2 regions of the Fictibacillus sp. b24 genome follow, and region 1 is predicted to be linked to the other one. Evidence: a T-box and tRNA genes for the amino acid it is inferred to sense, from the RefSeq annotation. Region 1 holds a T-box; the other holds one or more tRNA genes.

The links. The T-box of region 1 lies ahead of proS (proline--tRNA ligase). A T-box ahead of a tRNA ligase gene usually reads a tRNA of that ligase, here a tRNA-Pro.
Region 2: it encodes a tRNA-Pro, which carries the amino acid that the T-box ahead of proS (proline--tRNA ligase) is inferred to sense. The anticodon was not compared.

Annotation. Positions count from the first base shown of each region.
Region 1 covers NZ_JAUCES010000005.1:2,560,293-2,570,223, reverse strand. Annotated here, with positions in the region: gene QUF49_RS13250 (ThuA domain-containing protein) at 1-308, shown strand, start outside; gene QUF49_RS13245 (Gfo/Idh/MocA family protein) at 697-1,731, shown strand; gene QUF49_RS13240 (Gfo/Idh/MocA family protein) at 1,728-2,783, shown strand; gene QUF49_RS13235 (sugar phosphate isomerase/epimerase family protein) at 2,785-3,753, shown strand; gene QUF49_RS13230 (LysM peptidoglycan-binding domain-containing protein) at 3,888-5,291, opposite strand; T-box leader at 5,503-5,726, shown strand; gene proS (proline--tRNA ligase) at 5,773-7,203, shown strand; gene QUF49_RS13220 (dicarboxylate/amino acid:cation symporter) at 7,326-8,579, shown strand; gene QUF49_RS13215 (inorganic phosphate transporter) at 8,714-9,712, opposite strand; gene QUF49_RS13210 (DUF47 domain-containing protein) at 9,725-9,931, opposite strand, start outside.
Region 2 covers NZ_JAUCES010000005.1:3,800,405-3,810,335, forward strand. Annotated here, with positions in the region: rRNA gene QUF49_RS19905 (23S ribosomal RNA) at 1-914, opposite strand, end outside; rRNA gene QUF49_RS19910 (16S ribosomal RNA) at 1,107-2,656, opposite strand; tRNA gene QUF49_RS19915 (tRNA-Ile) at 2,844-2,920, opposite strand; tRNA gene QUF49_RS19920 (tRNA-Gly) at 2,929-3,002, opposite strand; tRNA gene QUF49_RS19925 (tRNA-Pro) at 3,011-3,087, opposite strand; tRNA gene QUF49_RS19930 (tRNA-Arg) at 3,093-3,169, opposite strand; tRNA gene QUF49_RS19935 (tRNA-Leu) at 3,204-3,289, opposite strand; tRNA gene QUF49_RS19940 (tRNA-Leu) at 3,340-3,423, opposite strand; tRNA gene QUF49_RS19945 (tRNA-Lys) at 3,439-3,514, opposite strand; tRNA gene QUF49_RS19950 (tRNA-Gln) at 3,572-3,646, opposite strand; tRNA gene QUF49_RS19955 (tRNA-Asp) at 3,662-3,737, opposite strand; tRNA gene QUF49_RS19960 (tRNA-Glu) at 3,773-3,847, opposite strand; tRNA gene QUF49_RS19965 (tRNA-Ser) at 3,851-3,941, opposite strand; tRNA gene QUF49_RS19970 (tRNA-Asn) at 3,945-4,019, opposite strand; gene QUF49_RS19975 (SprT family protein) at 4,205-4,663, opposite strand; gene cmpA (cortex morphogenetic protein CmpA) at 4,760-4,882, shown strand; gene QUF49_RS19985 (Tex family protein) at 4,931-7,060, opposite strand; gene QUF49_RS19990 (hypothetical protein) at 7,117-7,308, opposite strand; gene QUF49_RS19995 (PP2C family serine/threonine-protein phosphatase) at 7,426-8,034, opposite strand; gene sigB (RNA polymerase sigma factor SigB) at 8,031-8,822, opposite strand; gene rsbW (anti-sigma B factor RsbW) at 8,788-9,270, opposite strand; gene QUF49_RS20010 (STAS domain-containing protein) at 9,267-9,599, opposite strand; gene QUF49_RS20015 (PP2C family protein-serine/threonine phosphatase) at 9,660-9,931, opposite strand, start outside.

The sequences.
Region 1 (9,931 bases):
GACTTGGTGAATACATCGAACTTGAAAAAGAAGAAATGTATGGCGAGCACTTTGATATCCCAGCTCCAGATGATCTTGTGTTTGTGAGCTGGTTTGAAGGCGGGGAAGTGTTCCGATCTGGAGCAGCTTACAACCGTGGAAAAGGGAAGGTATTCTATTTCCGTCCAGGACACGAAACGTATCCAACGTATTACAACGAAGACGTGCAAAAAGTGATCACGAATGCTGTTGCATTCTTAGCGCCGTCTGGCAGCGAAGCGCCAAAGTATGGGAACGCAAAGCCTCTTGAAGCGATTGGGGCTAAATAATATTAACTGAACCATGATGTCCTTGAGAGAGGTTGATTTACGCTCCAGGTGCTCGCTTTCCGCGGGGCAGGCGGTGAGCCCCTTGCCGCTTTGCGCCCTTAAGGGTCTCACCTGACCGCTTGTCCCGCAGGAGTCTCGCACCTTACACTCCAATCAACAAGCAATGGGCAGTTTAAGAAATGATTTAGTAGCAACAATCGTTTAGAAAAGTACCTTGTTTATTGTGTAACCTGTAAGTTGAATACTTAAGTAAGCATCCATGGTCCTGCAGTAGTCACACTTACGCGCCAATCTACATGAAATTGAAAGCAATTAAAAATGTCTGTAGAACAACAATCATTATGATGAGTTGCAAATAAAAACCATATAACACAAGGAGGAACTAAACATGACAGTTAAAGTTGGAATTATTGGATGCGGTAGTATTGCACAGCACCGCCACTTGCCAGAATATGCATCAAATCAGGATGTTGAAATTGTAGCCGTTTGTGACGTTGTTCAAGAACGTGCTGAGGCTGCACAAGCGGTGTATGGAGGAAAGATTTTTACGGATTACAATGAACTGCTTGCACTTGAAGAAGTAGAAGCTGTGAGTGTATGTACGCCAAACTACCTGCACGCACCGATTTCAATCGCTGCTCTAAATGCAGGGAAACACGTTTTATGTGAAAAACCGATGGCTACATCTCTTCAAGAAGCAGAAGAGATGATTGCAGCAGCTGAGAAAAGCGGCAAAACACTAATGATTGGTCATAACCAACGTTTCGTTCCAGCTCACCAAAAAGCGCGTGAGATCATTGCTGCGGGTGAGCTAGGCAAAATATACAGCTTCCGTACAGCATTTGGACATCCAGGACCTGAAGGCTGGAGTGTTGACGGTGCGAGCAGCTGGTTCTTCAAAAAAGATGAAGCGTTTATCGGTGCGATGGGTGATCTTGGCGTTCATAAAACAGACTTGATCCGCTACATTTTGGGTGAAGAGATTGCAGAAGTTGGTGCTTTTGTAGAAACGAGCGCAAAGGAGTTTGCATCTGTTGATGATACAGCGGTTTGTGTGCTGAAAACAGAGAGCGGCATCATTGGAACATTAGCGGCAAGCTGGTCTTATACCGCAAAAGAAGACAACTCTACAATCATTTATGGTGAAAAAGGAATTCTTCGTTTAGAAGATGATCCACAATATTCACTTGTTGCTCAATATACGAACGGATCGATCGTACGCTACGAACTTGGCGCGATTCAAACGAACGAGAATCAGTCCAATTCACATGTGGTTGACCACTTTATTGAAGCAGTTGAATCTGGTAAAGCACCGCTTATTACAGGAGAAGAAGGCAAGCGCTCATTAGCTGTCATTCTAGCTGCACTAGAGTCTAACGATAAGAAAACGATCGAAAAAGTTAAAACAGGAGTTCACGCATGAAACTAAGAGTTGGGATCATCGGGGCTGGCGGTATTGCACAAGGCCGTCATATCCCCGCTTTTCAAAAATTAAGTGATACAGCAGAAGTAACAGCCATTAGCGATGTTAACGTAGATGTCGCAAAAATGGCTGCGGAAAAATTTCACGTACCGAACTATTTTGCAAGCTATACAGAGATGTGGCCGCATGTTGATGCAGTTGTCATTTGTACCCCAAACAAGTTTCATAAAGAGATAACAGTTGCTGCACTAGATGCAGGCAAGCACGTTCTTTGTGAAAAACCGATGGCAATGACGGTTGAAGAATGCGCTGAGATGGTAGAAGCCCAAAAGCGTTCTGGTAAAGTGCTCTCGATTGCTTATCATTACCGCTACATGAAGGAAGCTCAAGCGGCAAAGCGTGTGATGGAAGCGGACGAAGTGGGTAATCCGCTTGTCGTTCGTGTACAAGCTTTGAGAAGACGCAAAGTGCCTGGCTGGGGAGTGTTCACAAACAAAGAGCTGCAAGGCGGCGGGAGTTTAATAGACTATGGCTGTCATTTGCTAGATTTGACACTTTGGCTGTTGGATAACCCTGCTGTAAGTGAAGTAACAGGTCAAACGTATAACACGGTTAGCCGTGAAGCAGAACAAGTGAACCAATGGGGTTCATTTGATGCCGAAACGTTTGAGGTTGATGATCATGTGACGGCTTACATTCGCTTAGCAAACGGCGGAACCATTCTGTTTGAAACATCTTGGGCTGCAAACATTCCTGATGATGCAGAATTGCTTCGTATCTCAGGCGACAAAGGGGGCCTTGATGTTTTCCCGTTTGCGGTGAATAAAGCAGTTAACGGAATGATGACAACAACAAAAGCTGACTGGATTCAAGGGGAAGATGACCCAGGTCTGCCACAAGCTCAGAATTTTGTGGATAGTTGTTTAGGAAAAGCAGAGCCTCTTGTGAAGGCTGAAGAAGCGATGAACACATCTCGTGTAATTGAAGCGATCTATGCAAGCAGCTTAATGGGTAAAGGTGTTCAGCTTCAGAATGAAAAAGGAGTGAAGTAGCATGAAACTAGGAGTATTTACCGTTCTCTTTTCACAAAAATCATTTACAGAAATGCTCGACTATGTAAAAGAAGCTGGTGTTCAAGCAGTCGAGATCGGCACAGGAAACTATCCTGGAAACGCGCACTGTCCACTTGACGAACTGCTTGAGAGTGAAGAAAAGCGTGCAGCGTATCTTCATGAAGTGGAGAAGCGCGGATTAACGATTTCAGCGTTCAGCTGTCATGGGAATCCATTATCTCCTGATGAAGCTTTTGCTAAAGAATCACATGAAACGTTTGTAAAGACAGTAGAACTTGCTGGATTGATGAACGTCCCTGTTGTGAACTGTTTCTCAGGTGTTCCGGGTGATTCAGAAAGCGCTAAATATCCGAACTGGCCGGTTTCCCCTTGGCCGAACGAGTACAGCGATGTGCTGAAGTGGCAATGGGAAGAAAAGCTCATTCCATATTGGCGCACGTGGGGTCAATTTGCTAAAGAGCATGGCGTGAAGATCGGATTAGAACTACACGGCGGTTTCTTAGTACACACTCCGTATACTTTGTTGAAACTTCGTGAGGAAACGTGTGACGCAATTGGTGCAAATCTTGATCCATCTCACCTTTGGTGGCAAGGAATTGATCCAGTAGCGGCAATCAAGATTCTAGGAAAAGCTGGAGCGATCCACCACTTCCACGCAAAAGACACGTATTTAGATCAAGATAACATCAACATGCACGGCTTAACAGACATGCAGCCATACGGCGCTGTTCAAAACCGTGCATGGAGCTTCCGTTCTGTTGGATGCGGACACTCCGTTCAAGACTGGTCTGACATGATGAGCGCCCTTCGTACGTATGGCTACGACTACGTTGTTAGTATCGAGCACGAAGATCCGATCATGTCGATCGAAGAAGGTTTCGCGCGTGCGGTGAAGAACCTGCAGTCAATCCTGATTGCGGAACAGCCTGCCGAAATGTGGTGGGTGTAGTACAAAAGTAGGGGTCTGACCCCAAACAAATACAATTCACCTTGATTTGTATTTGTGGGGTGCACACCCCTTTGATTAAAGAAAAGCCAGAAATCTGATTAGCAGATTTCTGGCTTTTTTGTTACAAGCGAAAGCTAAATCTTTCTTACCCGCATGCTATCTCGTATTACTGGCCAGTTTTGAGGGAAGGGAATACCGAGCACCCAAAAGCTTACTCCACGCAGGTTATAATCAATCGCTGTTTGATACTTCGCCTGCATACTTCTTGCATCTTCAAACCATACTTCATGTTCTTTGCCTTGATCGTCACGGTATTTAAACCAAGGGGAAGCATCACCTTCATCGAACTCAATGGAGGCATTCATTTTCGCTGCTAAATTAACAGCTGCAACAGGACTTAACGTTTTGGCTTGTGTTCCTTGAACAAAAGGAAGTGTCCAGTCACGCCCGTACGTTGGTACGCCCATCATGATTTTTTCGCGAGGGATTACCGTAACCGTATAATCCAATACTTTCTTCACTTCATCAAGTGGTGCGATGGCCATCGCACGGCCGCCTGACCATCCCCACTCATACGTCATGACAACAACAAAATCAACAATCTCACCATGTGCTTTATAGTCATGAGCTTCATACAATAACCCAGGTTGATCTTCTTTGTATTTGGGTGCCAAAGCAGAAGACACCGAATAGCCTAGTGGTTTGTATTTTGCTACCGCACGACGTAAAAAGTTATTATAGTCTTCTTTATTTTCAGGATAAACATATTCGAAATCAAAGTTAACTCCTCGATAACCTTTTGCTCGCATCGTATTCAATATGTTGTTAAGTACGGTTTCCTGAAGTGAATCACTATCTAAAATAGTTTTAATTAAATCGGAGTTAAACATATCTCCTTCTATATTAGAAACCCCCATAAGAGGGGCAACACGGTTGACTCTGGCTGCAGAGATAATACCTTCATCCTGCAGAGCTGTTAATCCGCCAGTACGTGTAACAGAATAGCTGAATGGTGTAATGTAGGTTAAATAGGAACCTACATTTCTAACTTCTGTCTGATTTGCCTCTCCCATGTTCGTCACATAGGAATTTACTTCTTTTACAGGTCGAATGTACGGTATGGAAAGTCTTGTACCCACGTAGACGAGGTTTGGGTTTGCAATGCGATTTTCTTTTTGCAGATCAGCAACAGATGTTCCGTATCGATTAGCAATCATATATAGTGACTCGCCTTGTTTGACAACATGGATCGGAATATCTATCAGTTGACCTACATAAATAACAGAAGCAAGAGGGATGTTGTTCCACCCTATTAAACTTTCAACAGATGTTCCGTAGCGACTAGCTATATCAAAGAGAGTGTCACCTGATTGAATTCTATAAGTAGGAAATTCGTTAGGAATTACAAGTGCCTGGCCAATGACAAGCACATTTTGATTTTCAATAGCATTTGTTCTTACTATTGATGTTATTGAAACGCCATAGCGCTGAGAAATCTTCCAAAGAGAATCACCTCGTTGAACTACATGAATATCCATAAAATTCGCCTCCTTATGCTCTGTAACTAATGTATTTAATCTTAAAGTGAAATATGAAAAGTAGAAGGGGGGTCAGACCCGGGTCTGACCCCCCTTCTACTTCAACGTTATACAGTAGGAAAGCACCAACGATCCCCCATATTAATAACCTAAAAATAATATTTGACAGTTCATGCCAATATCACATATAATTTCAAAAAAACATATCAACAGTGAAACATGGAAGAGGATTAGTACATTGATTTTGTCTTTTAAAGAGAGGGAACTGAATGGTGAAAAGTTCCTACTGACATCCAATCGAACCTGCCTCAGAGTTCTGGATCTTAAACGCTCTTAAACGCGATTAAGATAACAGCGGTTTAAAACCGTTATCATGAAAGAGTGTAAAGCTATGCTTTGAATTAGGGTGGTACCGCCAAATCTTTGGTCCCTAACGATAAGCATGGCTTTTTTGTTTCCTAAATAGGAAGGAGCATAAACAATGACTAAGGATTTTGTAAAAGACGTAACCAGCATGAAAGACGATTTTGCACAGTGGTATACCGATGTTGTAACAAAAGCGGAACTGATCGATTATTCTAGCGTGCGGGGGTCCATGATTCTCAGACCTTACGGCTATGCGATCTGGGAAAACATCCAAAAGGAGCTCGACAGTCAAATCAAACAAACAGGCCATGAGAATGTATACATGCCGCTTTTTATTCCGGAAAGCCTGCTTCAAAAGGAAAAAGATCATATAGAAGGGTTTGCACCTGAAGTTGCTTGGGTAACGCATGGCGGAGAAGAAAAGCTGACAGAACGCTTATGTGTCCGCCCAACATCAGAAGTCCTTTTTGCCGAGCATTTTAAAAACATTATCCATTCGTATCGTGATCTTCCAAAGCTATACAACCAGTGGTCAAACGTTGTGAGGTGGGAAAAGACAACAAGACCTTTCCTTCGAACACTCGAATTTCTCTGGCAAGAAGGTCATACGTGCCACGAAACAGATGAAGAGGCGCATGAAGAAACGGTACGCATGCTTAACGTATACGCTGAACTATGTGAAGAATATCTCGCCATTCCGGTCATCAAAGGTCAGAAGACAGAAAAAGAAAAGTTTGCTGGAGCAAAATATACGTACACGATCGAAAGTCTCATGCATGACGGAAAAGCGTTGCAGTCTGGAACTTCACATCATTTGGGAGACGGCTTTGCCAAGGCGTTTGGCATTGAATTCACGAACAGAGAAGGTAAGCTCCAAACCGTTCAGCAGACATCATGGGGCTTTACGACTCGAATTATCGGAGCAATAATCATGGTCCATGGAGACGATAGAGGGCTGGTCGTTCCTCCAAAAATTGCTCCAACTCAACTTATGATTGTACCAATTGCTCAGCATAAAGAAGGCGTCCTCGATTTTGCATACGACCTAAAAGATAAGCTTTCAAAAAACATCCGAACAGGAATCGATGTCAGTGATAAGAAACCAGGGTGGAAATTTAATGAGTACGAGATGAAAGGTATTCCGCTTCGTTTAGAAGTTGGACCACGGGACATTGAACAGCAGCAGGTTATTTTAGTTCGCCGTGATACGGGAGAAAAACAGACCGTATCTTTGCAAGATCTAGAAACTCAAGTTCAGCAGATTCTTAACGATATTCAAAACAGTTTGTTTGAAAAAGCAAAAACACATAGAGAAAATCAAACAACTTCAGTGACGTCATTTGATGATTTTAAAGATAGTCTTGCCCAAAAAGGTGGATTCATTAAAGCCATGTGGTGCGGAGATGAAGCTTGTGAAAACTATATTAAAGATGAAACAGGCGCAACATCGAGATGTATGCCATTTGAACAAGAGAAGGTCTCAGAAAAGTGTGTATGCTGTGAGCAAGAAGGCAAGCACCTCGTTTACTGGGCAAAAGCTTATTAAATTGTTTGGGGACAGACCCGGGGTCTGTCCCCAATCTTTTTTTGATTAAACTCTATGAAAAATATTTTTTCCGTATAAAATAGATAAAGTGGCTATGAATCTATTTAAGGAGAGAATGTAATATGAAAAATACGTGGAAAGCATACCGCTCGCCTATTATTTTGCTTTTGGCTATTATTGTCGGAAGCATTGTTGGTTCAACAATGGGCAAGGATGCAGCGGTTCTTAAGCCGTTTGGGGATTTATTTCTAAACGTAATGTTCATGATAGTTGTTCCACTCGTTTTCTTTTCTATCTCATCGAGTGTGGCAAACATGGCTGGAGCAAAACGATTTGGTAAAATCATTAGCTCTATGCTGATCGTCTTTTTGTTTACAGGTACGGTTGCAGCAATCATCAGTATGGCTGGAATTAAGATTTTTCCGCCTTCAGAAGGAGTTAACATCGACCTTGTAAAACCTGATGCATCAAGCGAACAAGTATCAATCGGTGATCAACTTGTAAGTACGGTAACGGTACCAGACTTCGTCGACCTTTTAAGTCGTGCAAATATGTTAGCACTTATTCTTTTTTCCGTTTTACTAGGACTTGCAACGTCAAAAGTCGGAGAGAAAGCAAAACCACTCGCAAACTTTTTATCTGCGGGAAGCGAAGTTACTCTGCAGATGGTGAAGTACGTCATGTACTATGCACCAATAGGGTTAGGTGCTTATTTCGCAGCACTAGTTGGAGAGTTTGGTCCAACATTGCTTGGTTCTTATTTTAAAGCGGTATTGTTCTACTATCCGTTCTCTATTCTGTATTTCTTTGGTTTCTTTACGCTTTATGCGTTTATGGCTCATGGAAAGCTTGGGATTCGTACATTCTGGAAAAACATGCTTTCGCCATCTGTTACAAGTCTTGCAACATGCAGTTCAGCTGCAAGCATCCCTGTTAACTTAGAAGCAACAAAGAAAATGGGAGTGCCAGATGATATCAGCGAAACGACGATCCCGCTTGGTGCAACACTTCACAAAGATGGTTCGGTTATCGGTGGAGTTCTAAAAATCACGTTCCTTTTTGGAATTTTCGGTATGGATTTCTCAGGTCTCAACACGTATCTGCTTGTTGGTGGTGTTGCTCTTTTAGTCGGGATGGTTATGGGAGCAATTCCTCAAGGTGGTTTAATCGCAGAAATGCTGATTTTGTCCCTGTTTGGTTTTCCTCCAGAAGCTCTTCCAATCATTGCCGCGATCTCAGCTATCATTGACCCGCCGGCCACATTGCTGAACGCAACAGGTGATAATGTAGCAAGTATGATGACAGCACGTTTAGTTGAAGGGAAGAACTGGCTCCTAAAAAAGACAGCTCCATTAACTCAGCAAAAAGGTGCATAAGTTCAAAACTCTCTAACTCCAGCCAGAGTTAGGGAGTTTTTTATTTAATCAACATTTCTTGAAACGTATTCTGATTCTTAACGTATAACATAAAGACATAAAGAAAGCCTGGGATGAGCCCCAGGCTTTGCTGATTATAGGAATAAATTTAAAACAAAATAAGATAAAGCGGCTAATAGAGCAGAGATCGGCAATGTAATACACCACGTGATCAACATTGTCTTTGCTGTACCCCATTTAACACCCTTTAGACGGTGAGATGCACCTACACCTAAAATAGAAGATGTAATTACGTGTGTTGTACTAACTGGGATTCCTAAAACAGACGCTCCAAGTATGACAGAAGCACCGGTTAAATCCGCAGAAACACCGTTAACAGGACGAATCTTCATTATCTTCCCGCCAACTGTTTTAATAATCTTCCATCCACCTACGGATGTTCCAAGCCCCATTGCAAGCGCACAGGAAACTTGTACCCATAATTGAATGTCCGTACTGTCTGTGTAGCCGTTTGCGATTAACGCCATAGTGATGATACCCATCGCTTTTTGCGCATCGTTCGTTCCATGTGAATAGGCTTGGAATGCGGCTGTAACAACTTGAACTTTACGGAAACCATTGTTTGTTTTTGTTAAGTTACTATTTTTGAACAACATCTTAATAATATTATAAAAGATAAATCCAACTGCAAATGCTAAAATCGGTGAAAGTAGTAAACCGTAAATAATTTTAAGAAATCCAGAATAATGCAAAGCCCCAAATCCTGCAGCTGCGATCGCAGCACCTGCGATAGAACCAATAATGGCATGTGATGAGGAACTTGGAATACCGTAGTACCACGTAATTAAGTTCCAGGCAATTGCTGCAATAAGAGCTGCTAGTATAACCACTGACCCGTTTTGAAGTGTAAAGGGATCCACGATATCTTTTGTGATTGTTTTGGCAACACCAGTAAACGTCATGGCTCCGACAAAGTTCATGACAGCAGCCAAAATGATGGCTTTTCTAGGTGTTAATGCTTTTGTTGAAACGGATGTAGCAATCGCATTCGCTGTATCATGAAATCCATTGATAAAATCAAATGCAAGTGCACCAATAACAACAAGAATGGTAATGAGTAATACTGTATCCATACCAGCCACCCGTTACGCGTTTTTCATGATGATAGATTCGATAGTATTCGCAACGTTCTGGCAGCTGTCGGCAATGCCTTCAAGCACTTCGTACATTTCTTTATACTTAATTACTTTAATTGGATCTGTTTGTGTAGCGAACAATTCACGTTGTGCTTCACGGTATAAATCGTCACACTTTGATTCGTAATCTTTAATTTTAATAGCATGTTCACGCAT
Region 2 (9,931 bases), 1.2 Mb from region 1:
GTGCTCTACCTCCAGGAATCTTGCCGCGAGGCTAGCCCTAAAGCTATTTCGGGGAGAACCAGCTATCTCCGTGTTCGATTGGCATTTCACCCCTACCCACACCTCATCCCCGCACTTTTCAACGTGCGTGGGTTCGGGCCTCCATTCAGTGTTACCTGAACTTCACCCTGGACATGGGTAGATCACACGGTTTCGGGTCTACGACCACGTACTATGTCGCCCTATTCAGACTCGCTTTCGCTGCGGCTCCGTCTTATCAACTTAACCTTGCACGGGATCGTAACTCGCCGGTTCATTCTACAAAAGGCACGCCGTCACCCGTTAATGGGCTCCGACTACTTGTAGGCACACGGTTTCAGGATCTATTTCACTCCCCTTCCGGGGTGCTTTTCACCTTTCCCTCACGGTACTGGTTCACTATCGGTCACTAGGGAGTATTTAGCCTTGGGAGATGGTCCTCCCGGATTCCGACGGGGTTTCACGTGTCCCGCCGTACTCAGGATCCACTCAGGAGAGAACGAAGTTTCAGCTACAGGGCTGTTACCTTCTTTGGCTGGCCTTTCCAGACCGCTTCACCTACTTCGTTCCTTTGTAACTCCATGTAGAGTGTCCTACAACCCCAGAGGGCAAGCCCTCTGGTTTGGGCTGTTTCCGTTTCGCTCGCCGCTACTCAGGAAATCGCATTTGCTTTCTCTTCCTCCGGGTACTTAGATGTTTCAGTTCCCCGGGTCTGCCTTCTCATACCCTATGTATTCAGATATGGATACCATCCCATTACGGATGGTGGGTTCCCCCATTCGGAAATCCCCGGATCAATGCTTACTTACAGCTCCCCGAGGCATATCGGTGTTCGTCCCGTCCTTCTTCGGCTCCTAGTGCCAAGGCATCCACCGTGCGCCCTTTCTAGCTTAACCTTATATGATGTTTACACATCAAGATCTTGCTTGGCGCAGATAAATAATATATCTGCCTTGCATATTGTTTGGATGTCGATATCTAGTTTTCAAAGAACATATAAAGTAGAGAGATTTAGTTCTCTCAAAACTGAACAAAAGAAGAATAGGTGTACTTACGAAACAGTCGAAGCTGTTTCATAATCTCCATAGAAAGGAGGTGATCCAGCCGCACCTTCCGATACGGCTACCTTGTTACGACTTCACCCCAATCATCTGTCCCACCTTCGGCGGCTGGCTCCCAAAAGGGTTACCCCACCGACTTCGGGTGTTACAAACTCTCGTGGTGTGACGGGCGGTGTGTACAAGGCCCGGGAACGTATTCACCGCGGCATGCTGATCCGCGATTACTAGCAATTCCGGCTTCATGTAGGCGAGTTGCAGCCTACAATCCGAACTGAGAATGACTTTTTGGGATTGGCTTGGCCTCGCGGCTTCGCAACCCTTTGTATCATCCATTGTAGCACGTGTGTAGCCCAGGTCATAAGGGGCATGATGATTTGACGTCATCCCCACCTTCCTCCGGTTTGTCACCGGCAGTCACCTTAGAGTGCCCAACTGAATGCTGGCAACTAAGGTCAAGGGTTGCGCTCGTTGCGGGACTTAACCCAACATCTCACGACACGAGCTGACGACAACCATGCACCACCTGTCACTTTGTCCCCCGAAGGGGAAAGCTCTATCTCTAGAGTGGTCAAAGGATGTCAAGACCTGGTAAGGTTCTTCGCGTTGCTTCGAATTAAACCACATGCTCCACTGCTTGTGCGGGCCCCCGTCAATTCCTTTGAGTTTCAACCTTGCGGTCGTACTCCCCAGGCGGAGTGCTTAATGTGTTAACTTCAGCACTGAGGGTGGAACCCCCCAACACCTAGCACTCATCGTTTACGGCGTGGACTACCAGGGTATCTAATCCTGTTTGCTCCCCACGCTTTCGCGCCTCAGCGTCAGTTACAGGCCAAAAAGCCGCCTTCGCCACTGGTGTTCCTCCACATCTCTACGCATTTCACCGCTACACGTGGAATTCCACTTTTCTCTCCTGCACTCAAGTCTCCCAGTTTCCAATGACCCTCCACGGTTGAGCCGTGGGCTTTCACATCAGACTTAAGAGACCGCCTGCGCGCGCTTTACGCCCAATAATTCCGGATAACGCTTGCCACCTACGTATTACCGCGGCTGCTGGCACGTAGTTAGCCGTGGCTTTCTGGTTAGGTACCGTCAAGGTACGAGCAGTTACTCTCGTACTTGTTCTTCTCTAACAACAGAGCTTTACGACCCGAAGGCCTTCATCGCTCACGCGGCGTTGCTCGGTCAGGCTTTCGCCCATTGCCGAAGATTCCCTACTGCTGCCTCCCGTAGGAGTCTGGGCCGTGTCTCAGTCCCAGTGTGGCCGATCACCCTCTCAGGTCGGCTACGCATCGTCGCCTTGGTGAGCCGTTACCTCACCAACTAGCTAATGCGCCGCGGGCTCATCTGTAAGTGTCAGCCGAAACCGACTTTCAAAAAGAAGAAATGCTTCTTCTCTTGTTATCCGGTATTAGCCCCGGTTTCCCGGAGTTATCCCCGTCTTACAGGCAGATTACCCACGTGTTACTCACCCGTCCGCCGCTAAATCAGAGGAGCAAGCTCCTCTTCATTCGCTCGACTTGCATGTATTAGGCACGCCGCCAGCGTTCATCCTGAGCCAGGATCAAACTCTCCATAAAAGTGTTTGTCTTGCTCGATTTAAAACTGACGGAATTAATTCTTAATTCCTTACCTATTTCTTTTGTTCAGTTTTCAAAGAACTTGTTTGGCTTGTCTTTTTTCGAGACAGCTTTATCATCTTACCGAATCGAAGTTATAAAGTCAAGCACTTTTTTAAAATCTTTTTTGATCATTTTTACGATCATATGGTGGGCCTAAATGGACTCGAACCATCGACCTCACGCTTATCAGGCGTGCGCTCTAACCAGCTGAGCTATAGGCCCGTAAAAAATGGAGCGGGTGATGAGAATCGAACTCACGACCAGAGCTTGGAAGGCTCTTGTTTTACCACTAAACTACACCCGCATAAAGAATGGTCGGGAAGACAGGATTTGAACCTGCGACCCCCTGGTCCCAAACCAGGTGCTCTACCAAGCTGAGCCACTTCCCGACATATGGCGCGCCCTGAGAGATTCGAACTCCCGACCTTTTGATTCGTAGTCAAACACTCTATCCAGCTGAGCTAAGGGCGCCTATTTTAATGCATTATATGTTATTTGTAAAAGTTGGTGCGGTCGAGAGGACTCGAACCTCCACGGGGATACCCCCACTAGCCCCTCAAGCTAGCGCGTCTGCCATTCCGCCACGACCGCGCGGCTAGATGCCAGCGCATGAGCACTGCAACTTATTTAAGAAATTAATATGGTGCGGGTGAAGGGACTCGAACCCCCACGTCAAAGACACTAGATCCTAAGTCTAGCGCGTCTGCCAATTCCGCCACACCCGCATATTAATTTGAAAATGGTGAGCCATGAAGGACTCGAACCTTCGACCCTCTGATTAAAAGTCAGATGCTCTACCGACTGAGCTAATGGCTCTTATTGTTAATAAGGTTTAGTGTTTATATTTTAAACACTTATCTTAAAAAGAAAAAATGGCTGGGCTAGCTGGATTCGAACCAACGCATGTCGCAGTCAAAGTGCGATGCCTTACCGCTTGGCTATAGCCCAACACCTTAGAAAAAATGGCGGACCCGACCGGGGTCGAACCGGCGATCTCCTGCGTGACAGGCAGGCATGTTAACCACTACACCACGAGTCCATCTATCTATAGGTATACTTTATTATGTTATAAAGTGGTGACCCGTACGGGATTCGAACCCGTGTTACCGCCGTGAAAGGGCGGTGTCTTAACCGCTTGACCAACGGGCCACATGGCAGAGAAGAAGGGATTCGAACCCTCGCACCGCGTTAGCGATCTACTCCCTTAGCAGGGGAGCCCCTTGAGCCACTTGGGTACTTCTCTGTATGGCTCCACAGGTAGGACTCGAACCTACGACCGATCGGTTAACAGCCGATAGCTCTACCACTGAGCTACTGTGGAATGTCTTTTAAGGACAATTAATATCATAATTGTTTCAGCGTCAGATGTCAACCTGTTTTAGAAGTTTTTTTCTGAGCATTTATCGCTTTAGCTACCTTAACGACCTTGTTAAGAAAGCTATGTAAAAGGTATGTCTAACAGCGACTTAATTAAATTACCACATACCTATAATCGAAGTCAATACTCTATTTTAAAGAAACCTGTTTTAATTTTCCACGGCACTTTCCGCATACATACTTTTTCGTATCAATTCTTCTCTTTCTTTTATAAGACTGCATACAGTCTGCGCATATATATTGATATTTATAACTCTCTGCTCTTCTTTTTTCAGGGATGGACTGACAGAAGCGAGAGCCGCCTACTCTATTCAGCCAATACTTAAAATCGTAATCACCATGTTTATATCCCTTGCCTTCTATATGCATATGGTAGTGCACGAGCTCATGTTTAATAACCCCGATCAATTCTTCCATGCCGAATGCCTTGTAAAGATGCGGGTTCATTTCTATGTCATGAGATCTTAGAAGATATCGTCCTCCTGTTGTTCGCAGCCTTTTATTAAATCTGGCTCTGTGGCGAAACGGTTTATCGAAGAACTGAAGGGAGATTTCTTCGGTAAGTTTTTGTAATTCCGCGTCAGTCATGGTCAAGCTCCTTATATTTCAAGTTCACATCAACAAGCTACTATACATAGACTAATACACAAATAACGGATTGGGAAGTTCAAGGAGGTTCTCTATATGCCAACATGGTTTAAAAGACAGCTCCGTCGTGCTTATTACCAAAAAGATCGTTACCAAATCCGCTTACTTAATCAGTGCTGGTTCTTTTATAACAAAAAACACTCCTCCAGTGAAGAGTAATTTACTGGAGAAGTGCTTTATCTTGTTGTTGCTTTTCCACACGTTGTCTTATTTAGGAGCAATCATCGTTAAGGCGATTCGTTGTTTAGCTACATCTACAGAATCTACCCATACGGTTACAACTTGTCCTACACTTACAACATCCATTGGGTTCTTAATAAAACGATTGGTTAACTTAGAGATGTGCACAAGCCCATCTTGTTTAACACCGATATCTACAAACGCTCCAAAATCAACGACGTTACGAACGGTACCTTGCAGTTCCATCCCTTGTGATAAGTCTTCCATCTTAAGAACATCTGTTTTAAGCACTGGTCCCGAAAAAGCATCACGTGGATCTCTTCCTGGTTTAGTGAGACCTTCGATAATATCTTTTAAAGTTGGTACTCCAATATCCAGTTTTTCAGATGTCTGATCTAGTGATAGGGAATTTAATTTTTCCGCCAGAGCCTCTGATCCAATATCAGCCGGGGTAAAACCAAGTTCCTTTAATAATGCTTTAGTCGCTGGATAGCTTTCTGGGTGTATGCCCGTTTGATCAAGCGGCTGATTCCCATCAACCACTCGCAGAAACCCAATACATTGCTCATACGTTTTCGCACCGAGACGCGGAATCTTCTTAAGTTCTGTTCTGTTTTTGAATTTCCCGACTTCATTCCGTTTTAAGATAATGTTCTGTGCGACTGTTTTGGACAAACCTGAAACATATTGAAGCAATGAAGAAGATGCTGTGTTTACGTTAACACCTACTTGGTTAACGGCAGTCTCAACCACAAATGAGATTTCTTCCCCTAGTCTTTTTTGGGAAACATCATGCTGATACTGACCAACCCCAATTGACTTAGGGTCGATCTTTACAAGTTCAGCTAACGGATCTTGAAGTCTTCGTGCAATAGATACAGCGCTTCTTTCCTCAACTTGAAGGTCAGGGAATTCTTCACGCGCTACACTTGATGCCGAATAAACACTCGCACCCGCTTCGTTTACAATTACGTAGGCCACTGACTTCTCTAGGTCTTTAAGTGTTTCAGCAATAAACTGTTCTGTTTCACGTGATGCTGTACCATTTCCAATCGCAGCAATTTCAATATCGTATTGTTCGATCAACTTTTTCACAATGGCAGCAGATTTTTCAACCTCTGACCGCGGCGGTGTAGGATAAATGGTTTGAATGTGCAGGACTTTTCCCGTTTCATCTACTACACCTAGTTTGCATCCTGTTCGATATGCAGGATCGACGCCAAGAACTACCTTCCCCTTCAGCGGAGCTTGCAGCAAAAGGCTTCTCACATTTTCAGAAAAAATATGAATCGCGCGTTCCTCAGCTTGTTCAGTAAGCGCGGTCCGGATTTCACGTTCAATGGAAGGAGCAATCAACCGCTTATATGCGTCTTCCATCGCTTCACGGATATAAACTGCAGCTGGCGAACTGGAACGCTTGATTGTTTTTCTCTCCATCTTAGAAAGAATCAATTCTGATGGAGTTACGATACTTACTCTCAAAATATTTTCTTTCTCGCCTCGGTTAACCGCCAAAACTCGATGTGGAACGATTTTTCGAATCGGTTCTTGGTATTCGTAGTACATTTCAAATACTTTTTTCTCATCATTTTCGGTATTTTTACCGTCCGTTTTGATTTCACCTTTTGAAAATGTATCTTCGCGGATCCATTTTCGCATATCTGCATCATCAGACAGCATTTCAGCAATGATATCTTTTGCACCTGTTAAAGCATCCTCAGCTGAAAGCACTTCTTTTTCTTCGTTTATGTATGCTGCAGCTTTTGTTAGTGGATTATCATTGTTTTGTTCCAACAGCCAATGCGCTAGTGGTTCCAGTCCTTTTTCTTTGGCTATCGTTGCCTTAGTTCTTCTTTTTTGTTTATAAGGACGGTAAATATCTTCTAGATCCTGAAGCTTTTGAGCTTTCGAAATGGCAGCTGTTAATTCTTCAGTAAGTTTTCCTTGTTCATCGATAAGACGAATAATTTCTTCTTTTCGAGTCGCTAAGTTTTGCAAATACGTCCATCGATCCATGATGTCTTTAATCTGTACTTCATCCAGACCGCCTGTTAATTCTTTTCGGTAACGTGCGATGAATGGAACTGTATTTCCTTCTTCTAAAAGAGCAATAACTTGATTAATTTGTTTGCCCTTTACACTTAATTCTTGTTCCATTGTTCTCAATGCTTGTTCACTAATAGGTTGTCCCAATAAGAACACTCCTTTTTCAATCAATTAGTACTAGTATAAACCAATGAAGTTGCTCCGTAAAAATTCCATTGATACTTTTGTATGATGTTGATTTCCGTTTCAGGTTGCTCGCTTTCCGCGGGGCAGCCGGTGAGCCCCTTGCCGCTTCGCGACTTAAGGGTCTCACCTGACCGCTTATCCCGCAGGAGTCTCGCACCTTCCACTACAATCACCTTATCAAAGAAGAACTCAGAACAAATTTTCCGAGCAGCATATTTTGAAAAGGACCTTAAGAAAAAATTTAAAAACAAAAAACACCATCCTAAAATCTTGATATGGATGATGTTTAGCTAACTAATATTTATTTGTCCTACGATGCATGTAGCATCATCGTTAATATCCTGAGGCAATCCACTTATAAAAATGACGGACTCTTTCGGCGAGATCATTTTCGTTAACAGTGAACGGCTTTGAGTATGAATATCCATACCATCGGAATAAAGCATTAACGTTAACTCTTTTTCAAACTTGAAGTCCTGTACTTTAAATCGTTCAGGCTTTCCTACAAGAAAACCCGCTTTCGTTAAAGGGTGTATGGCTCTTTGTCTTTCAGCAGAGATCATAAAACGGATGTTACCTACACCTGAATAAGTGGCTGTGTGATTTTTATAATCGACTTTAACAATTGCGATTACAGCACCACGAGTATGTCTTAACCCCTCATTGCAAAGATGCATCAGCTGTTCCACTGATTCATGATGATGCTGATCAATAATGTCAGTAGCAGCTCCTGAAGCCTCTTTCGCCATTTTGCCGCTCCCTAAACCATCTGCAACGGCGCAAATCAAATAATCTTCCGTTTCTTTCACGTAAAAACTATCTCCGCAAAGATCATTTCCCTTTTTAGGTTTCTGATAAGAGGAAACAGATGCTCTGCTAAATTGATAGTGTTCGATCATCTAAGTGCCTCCGAAGGCGATACTCGCAACGCTTCTTTTAACTTTTCTAATGCTCTTCTTTGCAGTCGAGAAACATGCATCTGGGATATGTCTAAACGTTCTCCCGTTTCCTTTTGGCTTAGGTTCTCAAAATACGTACACTGTAAGATTTCACGTTCACGTTCAGAAAGAACAGCAAATGCTTTCTGCAAAAGCAGCCTTTTATCGATTTGATCAAAACCATCATCGTTGGATCCCACTAAGTCGAGAAGTGTAACCGTACTTCCCTCCTGATCCGCTTCAATAGAGCTATCCACGGATAGAGCTTGATAACTTTTACCCATTTCCATCGTCTCTAGAACTTCTTCCTCTGAAACTTCCAGGAACTCAGCGATCTCAAAGATCTTAGGTGATCTTTGCAAGCGAGTCGTTAGTTCTTCAACGGCTTTCTTGATTCTCGGACCTAATTCTTTAATACGACGCGGTACATGCACACTCCATGTTTTATCACGAATAAAACGTTTAATTTCCCCAACAATTGTTGGAACGGCAAATGATTCAAAAGATCTGCCAAACGTTTTGTCGTATCTTCTAAAAGCTGCAAGCAAACCAATCATGCCGACTTGAACTAAATCGTCATGGATGCTTTTCCCTTTAGAAAACTTTCGTGCAAGAGAATGTACTAAGTCTTGGTACTGCAAAACAAGATTTGTTTGAATTTCTTCATTTTTAGGATCTTGCTGCAGTTCATCAATCCATGCATAGACCTGTTCTTTACTGTGAAGGCGCTGGTGAGATTCTGTCGACATGTTCCTCCACCTCATCTCTGTGAAGATACTTTGTCATCATTACAACGACACCGGCTTCACTGCTTATTTCTACCTTGTCCATTAGTGTATCTATCAGAAAGAGGCCTAAACCTCCCTCATGCAGTTGATCAACTGATTTACCATCTACAGGGCCAAGATCTTTTGAGATAGATTCAACGTCGAAACTTTTTCCTTGATCGACAACCGTAATTTCCATACGGTCATCATGTATATTGCAGCCAATGCGAACTTGGCCATGATCTCCTTCAGTGTAAGCATGATTTACAACATTCGTTACGGCTTCTGAAACTGCAATTTTAATATCTTCAATTTCATCAAACGCAAAACCCATGCGGTTTGCCAGACCAGAAATCGTTAATCTGACTACTCCCACATAATCCGGCTTTGCCGGAACGTTCATTTCAATATAGTCGGACGCTGTTCTCATAGCGCCTCCCCCTTTACTCCGCTTTCGATGTCCATTACCTCAGTTAAACCAGTAATTTCAAAGATGCGTTTTACACGTTCAGTCATGCCTCTAAGCTTTAAAAAGCTATTGTTGGCTTTAGAAGACTTTAAAGCTCCTACAAAAATACCCAATCCTGTGCTGTCCATATATTCGATACCAGAAAGGTCTACGATTACGACGTTTCCTTCTTTTTCGGTTAACGGAAGCATAACTTCTTTAAGTTTCGGAGCCGTATATGCGTCTACTTCCCCGGTAAGTTTTAATTCATATGTTTCATTTATTTGGCCTTGATTAATTTGTAAATTCATTGTTTTCCCCCCAAGCTTTGTATGGAACCATACGGTACCTTTACCCTAATTGAATACTGTTTAAACCAGTCTTTTTAAAATAATTAAAGTAAAATCATCTCTGAGCTCGAATCCTTGAAGCCGATCCAACTCCTGAAATACATTCTCAACAATTTTTTGAGAGGGTAGATCCATATATTTACGAATGAGAGAAACAATTTCTTCTCTTTCGATAAACCCTTTACTCGTCCTGCACTCAGTCACTCCATCTGAAAGCAGGATGACCATATCTCCAACTTCTATCTCCTTTTCATACGGATGATAGGTTGTTGTGCGAGAAACCCCGAGAACAA